Regions from separate parts of the Bacillus paranthracis genome, predicted to be linked through region 1. Evidence: predicted binding sites of a transcription regulator. Region 1 holds the regulator's gene; the other holds the start of a gene.
The links. Region 1 encodes Rex, which represses fermentation and respiration genes when NADH is low (regulators of the CRP and FNR family bind a similar motif). Its sites were predicted from a motif close to TTGTGAAATATTTCACAA; they were not measured.
Positions count from the first base shown of each region.

Region 2: a site for Rex is predicted at 1,978-1,995, ahead of NLJ82_RS06820 (formate/nitrite transporter family protein). Genes of this name have one in related genera too.

Region 1 covers NZ_CP101135.1:265,421-269,861, reverse strand. Annotated here, with positions in the region: gene groES (co-chaperone GroES) at 1-160, opposite strand, end outside; gene NLJ82_RS01550 (CPBP family intramembrane glutamic endopeptidase) at 562-1,311, shown strand; gene NLJ82_RS01545 (YdiK family protein) at 1,308-1,499, shown strand; gene NLJ82_RS01540 (redox-sensing transcriptional repressor Rex) at 1,529-2,158, opposite strand; gene NLJ82_RS01535 (ABC-F family ATP-binding cassette domain-containing protein) at 2,346-4,280, shown strand.
Region 2 covers NZ_CP101135.1:1,350,362-1,354,802, forward strand. Annotated here, with positions in the region: gene NLJ82_RS06810 (prepilin peptidase) at 1-688, shown strand, start outside; gene NLJ82_RS06815 (cyclic-phosphate processing receiver domain-containing protein) at 703-1,014, shown strand; gene NLJ82_RS06820 (formate/nitrite transporter family protein) at 1,042-1,893, opposite strand; gene NLJ82_RS06825 (TerC family protein) at 2,096-2,890, opposite strand; yybP-ykoY riboswitch at 2,981-3,146, opposite strand; gene NLJ82_RS06830 (TrkH family potassium uptake protein) at 3,185-4,441, opposite strand, start outside.

The DNA of each region.
Region 1 (4,441 bases):
CACGCTCACCATTTTCAAGCACTCGACCAGTACCTACTGCAATAACTTTACCCTCTTGTGGTTTTTCTTTTGCTGTGTCTGGTAATACAATACCACTTGCTGTTTTTTCTTCCGCTTGAACAAGCTCAATTACAACGCGATCACCTAATGGCTTTAGCATGAACAATAACCTCCTCATTTTGTTATGTAAATTTTATTTATTAGCACTCAAGTCACCCGAGTGCTAACACACTTATAATAATAAATAATCTCAATTTCTTTTGCAAGTAAAAAAATCATAATTTTTTCGCAAATTACGCTATAAATTTTTCTATATAGAGTTCCTCTTCTTCTACCTTTACTATATGAATCGTTGTTTCCACTACTCGTATGTTACAATATGAAAGGACACCCTAAGTTGTTTTCGCTACACACACAACTTTCTCCTGTCTTCTATTATAATTTCAAATAAGGATTTACAAAAAAAACATAATGTAAGTAAGGTTTATATCGTAGGTAGCATATTTACATGTTATCCTACCTTATCTCATACACTAGAGTTAGAAAGGATGGTTAAACCATTTGAAAAAACAATATTGGTGGGTTATCGTTACATACATTTTAATGCAGTTATCATCAATTGCTGGATTACCACTTCTTCTGAAAACTGGGCTTTATGATAACAGGGGATTCACTAGGGAAGAGAAATTTCAACTCATAACTGGTCACTGGGCGATCATTAGCTTCTTTATTGCATTATGTATCGTACTTTGGTTACTTAGAACAGATATTCGCGACAGACATTTAGATACAAAGCGTTCTACTGTTCCAGCTACGATTGGTTGGATTTTTATCGGGTTCTTCTTAGCATTTTTCTCGCAAAGTATTGCTGGTATGATTGAAATGTATGTATTAGGTATTAAACCTGGATCTGAAAATACAGCGAGACTTATGGATATCGCAAGAACGACACCTTGGTTCCTTATCGTCATCTCTATAATAGGGCCTATTTTGGAAGAAATCGTATTTAGGAAAATTTTATTTGGTACACTTTATAAGAAGTTTAACTTCTTTATTGCTGCTATCATTAGTTCTCTCGTATTCGCAGCAATTCATTTTGATTTCACTCACTTATTGGTATACACTGCTATGGGGCTCGTATTCGCCTTCTTATATGTAAAAACGAAGCGTATTATCGTCCCTATCGCAGCTCATGTTGCAATGAATACATTAGTTGCAATTGCCCAAGTTTTAGTGAGTAACGAACAAATTCAAGAAATGATTAAAGAAGCTGAAAAAATGCAAGGCTTTATCGGAGGATTTTTAGTATGAGAAACTCACCATTGTTCATGGCTATATTGTACTTCCTTCTAGGATGTATCTTTACACATCTAGCCATTAGGAATGTAACAGATACAATTTGGAATATGTGGACAATACTATTTGCAGTTATGGCGACGATTGATTTTAATTTGGCACTTCGCCTCATCTTAGTTAAATTCACAAAGAAAAAACAATAATAAAACGCAGAGGTCGCTTCCTCTGCGTTTTATTGTGGATAATTCTTCAAAAAGTAAACTAATGTTTGTAACTCTACTGCTAAATCAATATGATGAATTCTTATATTGTCTGACACATTTAATCGTGCTGGTGTGAAATTCAAAATACCATGCACGTTTGTTTCTGCCAATCTATCAGCTACAGATTGTGCTACTGTAGCGGGTACTGTTAATATTGCCACTTGTATATCAGATGATAAACGTTCTTCTAATTCATCTAAGTGATATACAGGAATGCCTCCGATTTCTGTTCCAACTTTCTCTTCACTAATATCAAACGCCATTTCAATTTTTGTATTATTGTTTTTCGTGAAATTATAATGTAAGAAAGCGGTCCCTAAATTACCTACTCCAATAAGCGCTACACGTGTTATATCATCTTGGTCGAGTGTTTCACGGAAAAATGATAATAAATAATTTACGTTATATCCATATCCTTTTTTCCCTAATGCTCCAAAGTATGAGAAATCTCTTCGAATCGTTGCGGAATCAACCTTTACCGCTTCACTTAATTCGGCTGATGAAACACGTTGCTTACCAGACAAAGATAAGTTTTGGATAAATCGATAGTATAGAGGCAATCTCTTAGCAGTGGCTTGTGGAATTTTCTGCTGCTCCATATAACCTCTCCTCTCTTCCTATCTTTATTCATATGCTTTAATTAAATACAGAAGTTTAGCACTTATTAAATTCCTTGTATAATAGAAAGAAGAAGTATTCTCTCTGTATTTTAAACTATACACTATTTTTAGTATGATTGAGAAATATAAACATGGCAAAGTTAAGAAATTATTTGAGGTGAAAACATTGATTTTATTACAAGTAAACGCGCTTTCGAAATTATACGGTGCAGAAACGATTCTTTCAAATATAAAATTAGAAGTTCAAACGAAAGATCGTATCGCATTAGTCGGACGAAATGGCGCTGGAAAATCTACATTATTAAAAATAATAGCGGGTGAGCTATCTCATGATGGTGGAGAAATTATAAAACCGAAAGATGTCTCAATTGGATATTTAGCTCAAAATACCGGTTTAGAAACATCTTTAACAATTTGGGATGAAATGTTAACCGTCTTTACACACTTGCAGCAAATGGAGACAAAACTTCGAAGGCTAGAGCAAGAGATGGGAAAAGAAGAAAACTTTTCAAACGAGGCTACATATGAAAGATTATTAGCTGATTATGACCAATTACAATTAGATTATAAAGATCAAGGTGGCTATCAGTACGAAGCAGATATCCGTTCGATTTTAAGTGGTCTTGGCTTCCCAGTTGAAACGCACCAGACGACGATTTCGACATTAAGCGGTGGACAAAAAACACGATTAGCTCTCGGTAAATTATTATTAACGAAACCAGACTTACTTATTTTGGACGAGCCTACAAACCATTTAGACATCGAAACATTAACATGGCTTGAACAATATTTACAAGGTTATCCTGGGGCAATACTAATCGTTTCCCATGACCGTTATTTCTTAGATAAACTTGTTACACAAGTATATGAAATTTCGAATAAAGAAAGTAGACGATTTGTTGGTAACTACAGTAAATATTTAGACTTAAAATCAGCACTATACGAGCAAGAAATGAAACGTTATGAAAAACAACAAGATGAGATTGCTAAGCTAGAGGACTTCGTTCAAAAAAATATAGCTCGTGCATCTACGACAAAACGTGCGCAAAGCCGCCGTAAACAATTAGACCGTATGGAATTATTAACAAGACCATTAGGGGATTCTAAGTCAGCTTCCTTCCACTTCGATATTGAAAAACAAAGTGGAAATGATGTTTTACAAGTAAAGGACGCAACTATCGGCTATGATAAGGATCCAATTATTGAACATGTAACAATGCGCTTAACTCGCGGAGATAGTGTTGCTTTAGTTGGTCCAAATGGAATTGGGAAATCCACATTATTAAAATCCATTGTGAATAAGTTACCATTATTACATGGTGAGGTTTCTTTCGGATCTAATGTCTCTGTTGGTTATTATGATCAGGAACAAGCTAATTTAACATCTTCTAAGCGAGTTTTAAATGAGCTATGGGATGAATATCCACTGCAACCTGAAAAAGAAATTCGCACGATATTAGGTAACTTCTTATTCACAGGAGATGATGTATTAAAGCCAGTATCTTCTCTTAGCGGTGGACAGAAAGCTCGTTTAGCTCTTGCCAAACTTATGATGCAAAAATCGAATTTATTAATTCTCGATGAGCCTACAAACCATCTTGATTTAAATAGTAAAGAGATTTTGGAGAATGCTTTAATTGATTATCCTGGTACCCTTCTCTTTGTATCTCATGACCGCTACTTTATTAATCGTGTAACGACGACCGTTGTTGAGTTATCAACAGAAGGTGCACAGGAATATTTAGGGGACTACGATTACTACGTTGAAAAGAAAAATGAGATGATTGAACGTGCTGAGTTTGAACAACAAGAACAGCAAGAAAATCATGCACCTGTTCAAAAAACTGTAGCTCCAGAAAAATTAAATTATCTCGAAGAAAAAGAGCGCAAAAAGTTGGAGCGTCAACGTACTCGAAAAATTGAGGAACTAGAACAAAACATTGTACAATTTGAAGAAGAAATTGCTACGTTAGAAGATCAACTTTGCTTACCAGAAATATATGCAGATTATGAAAAGGCTAGTGAAATTACAACGAAAAAGCAAACACTACAAGAGCAACTTGATGCTTGTATGGCAGAATGGGAAGAATTACATTTATAAGAGTCTTAAATAAGAGGGATGTCTCATAAGTCGGGATTTTAGACTATGCGGCATCCTTTTTATCTTCTAGTTTGAATTAACGTCATATTGTATAAAATATTCGACATGAGGCATCGTTTCAACGACAAAGTTTGACAATATTATCGACTCCTATAATAAGG
Region 2 (4,441 bases), 1.1 Mb from region 1:
GGTGTTTGGTTCTTTTTTTATGGTAATTGCGATGAGAGTTCCGCTAGGGGAGTCTATCATAACCCCGCGTTCATATTGTCATTATTGTAAGTATGTGCTAAAGCCAAAAGAATTGATTCCAATCATTTCTTTTTGTATGCAAAGAGGGCGTTGTACGAATTGTAAGAGGAAAATTTCAATTTTGTACGTAGTATTTGAACTTGTAACTGGAATGATATGTCTTCTTACTGTATATATGATTGGGGTGGAACGAGAGCTTATTATCGTTTTATCACTTTTTGCGTTACTTCTTATTATTTCAGTTACAGATTACATATATATGTTAATTCCAAATCGTATTTTAGCTTGGTTTGCTTGTTTACTCATTTTAGAATGTGCTTTTATACCGTTAGTCACTTGGATAGATAGTATAGTTGGTAGTTGCGTTATATTCATTTTGTTATACTGCATGCAAAAGATATATCCAGAAGGGCTTGGGGGAGGGGATATAAAATTACTTTCGTTACTTGGATTTATAGTGGGACTGAAAGGGATTTTTATCGTTTTATTTTTAGCATCTTGCTTTAGTCTTTGTTTCTTTGGAGCTGGTCTCGTATTAAAACGTATGAAAATGAGGACTCAAATACCGTTTGGTCCTTTTATTAGTCTTGGGGCAATATGTTACATGTTGGTCACGTATGCAAAATAGAGAGGGGATAGAAAATGAATGTATATATGGATGATCAAAGAAGTTGTCCGTACGGTTACGTGCTCGCAACTACAGTAGAATGTGCTTTGCAAATGGTACGAGATTATGAGGTGAATGTTCTTTCCCTTGATTTCAATATGGGATGGGGAGAAAAAAGTGGATTAGATTTTGTCGAAGCTTTTTGTAAAGAGGGTTTATATGTAAATGAAATACACTTTCATACGAATGATGTCATCGGTATGCATAAGATGAAACAGAGAATGAATAAGGGGAAGGAAGAAGGAGAGATTAATCCTAATCTTGTTGTTAAATATGTGGGGAGCTAAAAACTCCAAAGTAAAACTTTGGAGTTTTTAATGTTTCATATGCGCTTGCAACGGAATGATTTCTTCTTGTTGAGCTGCTCCTAATTCAGTTTCTTCTTGTTTCACGTCAGGTACTTTCTTTGTTAAGTAATGGTATACCATACCGACAAATACAGACCCACCAATAATGTTACCGATTGTAACTGGAATTAAGTTATGAATAGCACCTGCAAAAGAAATTGTCTCAGGATGCGGTGAAATTAAAGATAAAGCAAACAGTGATAAGTTTGCGATGCTATGCTCGTAACCAGATAAGAAGAATGTGAAAACGAGCATCATCATCATCATAATTTTTGCTGTATCACCTTTAACTTGAGAAGGTAAGAAACAAGCAAGACATACAAGCCAGTTGCATAAAATTGCTTTAAAGAATAGTTGCATTGTAGGTGTATTCATTTTTCCTTCTACTACTTTATTCATGAAATGACCGTGATCAATTGCTTCAAAAATGCCAGTTGCGTAAAATAGTAAGGCAAAGAATAAAGCACCCGCTAAGTTACCTGCATAACAAGCAACCCAGTTACGAAGTGTATCAGATAGTGTTGTTTCTTTTCTTAATGTTGCTACAGTGAAGTACATTGTGTTTCCAGTAAACAATTCAGCACCACCATATATAATAAGTACGAGAGCAATTCCGAAAAACATAGAAGCAGCTAAATAAGTTGCTGGTGAATCTGCAATGTGAAAAAAGTTACCTAATTTAAAGCATAGAACAATAATAAAACCGATATAAATACCCGCAAGTGCTGCACGAATGAAATATTGCATCGGGTTTGTATCTAACATTTGTTTTTTGCTCTTAGCCAGTTTGACAACATAATCTAATCCTTGTTCTAGCATGAGTAATACGCTCCTTTAGTACATCATCTATAAATACTCCTTATATGAATAAAGTACATGGATTCTTTTATAGTTTCAATAAGTTTGTGCAATGTTTCACAAAAAGGACATACATATATTAAGAAAGCGTTTGCAGAAGATAGTATAATAGAATTTTTCTGGACATAGAGAGGGGACAAGGAAAAAAGAAAAAGCACTGTAATTACAGCGCTTTTTCGTCTAAATTCTTTTCTACTTTTGTTTCTACTTCTTTTGAGAAGAACCAACCACCAGCTGCGATTCCAACTAATACAATCCAGAATGTAAGCTTCCATGGTGTAGATTCTGGGAATGAGTGCGGAATTACATTTAATGCAGGGTGTGCTAACGTATAAACTGCTAGTTTTACACCAACCCAACCTACAATTAAGAATGCCGCAGTTTCAAGTCCTGGTTTACGTTTTAAAATTTGTACGAAAGCAGTTGCCGCAAATCGCATAATGATTAATCCGATAAGTCCACCTACAAAGATAACAACGAATTGTCCAGTATCAAGACTACCAATTGTACCTAATCCTGTTTTTGGTAAAGTCATTGCTAATGCAACAGCAGCTAAAATAGAATCAACTGCGAAGGCGATATCTGCAACTTCAACTTTAAATACGGTCCACCAAAAGTTCTCTTGTTTTTTCTTTGCTTCTTTTTCTTCTGTTTCTTCATCTGTATTCTTTTTAACATACGTTTTAAATAAGTGATTACCAGCGATAAACATAAGGTAAATGGCACCGATTGCTTGCACTTGCCATACGTCGACTAGGAACGAAATCATAAATAACGATCCGAAACGGAAAACAAATGCCCCTGCTAATCCATAAAATAGTGCTTTCTTTCTTTTTTCTTCTGGTAAATGTTTTACCATAATTGCAAGAACAAGAGCGTTGTCAGCCGCTAAAATCCCCTCTAGTGCAATTAGGATGAGTAATACCCAACCATACTCCAATAATAATGATACATCCATGTACATTCTCCTCTCATTTCTATAAGTACTAAATAAGTGAAGAATTTCCCCACTATTTAGTTTCCCCATACTCCTGCCTATTAACTTTGGAAGAATTTGGTAATGAATGCAAAAAAGACCTCTGCCGTTAATAGGCAAAGGTCTTGCTAGACATATGTAATGAAAATGCCAACAAAGCCGGAAGAACTAAGTTCTACGTAATGACGACTTTGTTTCCAAGAAATATTCTTGGACGCTACTCCCCTTTGGAGATATGCTATTGTACTCTCATTATATGGATAATTTATACGGTTGTCAACCTGTTAAAATGTCTTCATTCGGATATTTTATTTTCCGGTTCTTTTTACGTGCAAATGAAAAAGCTAATGTTAAAGGCCCCATCTTCCCAAAAAACATCATAAAGATAATAATAGCTTTTCCAATCATCGTTAAGTGTGGTGTGAAATTCATACTGAGACCGACAGTCCCAAATGCTGAAAATACTTCGAAAGCACTCATCAATAGAGGAACTCCCTCAGTAATGCTTAAAATTAAAATAGCAAAAAAAATAAATGAAATAGAAATAATAGCGATGGTTAATGATTTGACAATGAGAGTATCTTTAATGGATTTTTTAAACACGACAATATCATCTTGCTCTTGTAAAAATTTAAATACCCCAAAAAACATGATTAAAAAGGTTGTTAATTTAATCCCACCGCCGGTTGAAGCACTACCGGCTCCGATAAACATTAGAAGCATCATTAATAAAAGGGAAGGCTTTGATAATGCGGAAATATCAACTGTATTAAACCCGGCAGTACGCGTTGAAATAGCTTGGAAATAAGCAGCCATGCCTTCTTCAAATGGGGTAAAGCCTCTCATAGAAAGAGAATTGTGAAACTCGAATATAAAAATAAAAACAGTCGCAATAATATTGATGATTAGAGTAGAAGAGAGCATAAGTTTTGAGTGTAATGTAAGGTTTTTAAAATTTTTCTTTCTTTTTATATCTACGATTACTGTAAAACCAATCCCACCTAAAATAATGAGGGAGGAAATGACGAGATTGACAAGAATGCTGTGAGAGTGGGACATTAAATTATCGCTCCAAACAGAAAAACCTGCATTGTTAAAAGCAGAGATGGAATGAAAAAAGCTATAATAGATCCCTTTAGCAATCCCATATTTCGGTACCCATTCAAAAGAAAGAATGAAAGCAGCGATACATTCGACTGTAAAAGAGAATAAAAATAATGCTTTGGCAAGACGAATGACACCGCCTATATTCGTTTGATTTAATGCTTGTTGCAATAAAATTCGGTTTTGAAGGCCAATTTTTCTGCCAAGCATAATCGCAATTAAAACGGCAAAGCTCATAATGCCAAGTCCGCCCACTTGTATAAGTATTAAAATGACACATTGGCCAAATAAGGTAAATACTTTCCCAGTGTCCACAACACCAAGCCCTGTAACCGTACAAGCAGAAACGGTTGTAAATAAAGCATCGAGCCATGAAATAGACGTCGTTGTAGCAATTGGCAATTTTAATAAGCATGTACCGATAATTGA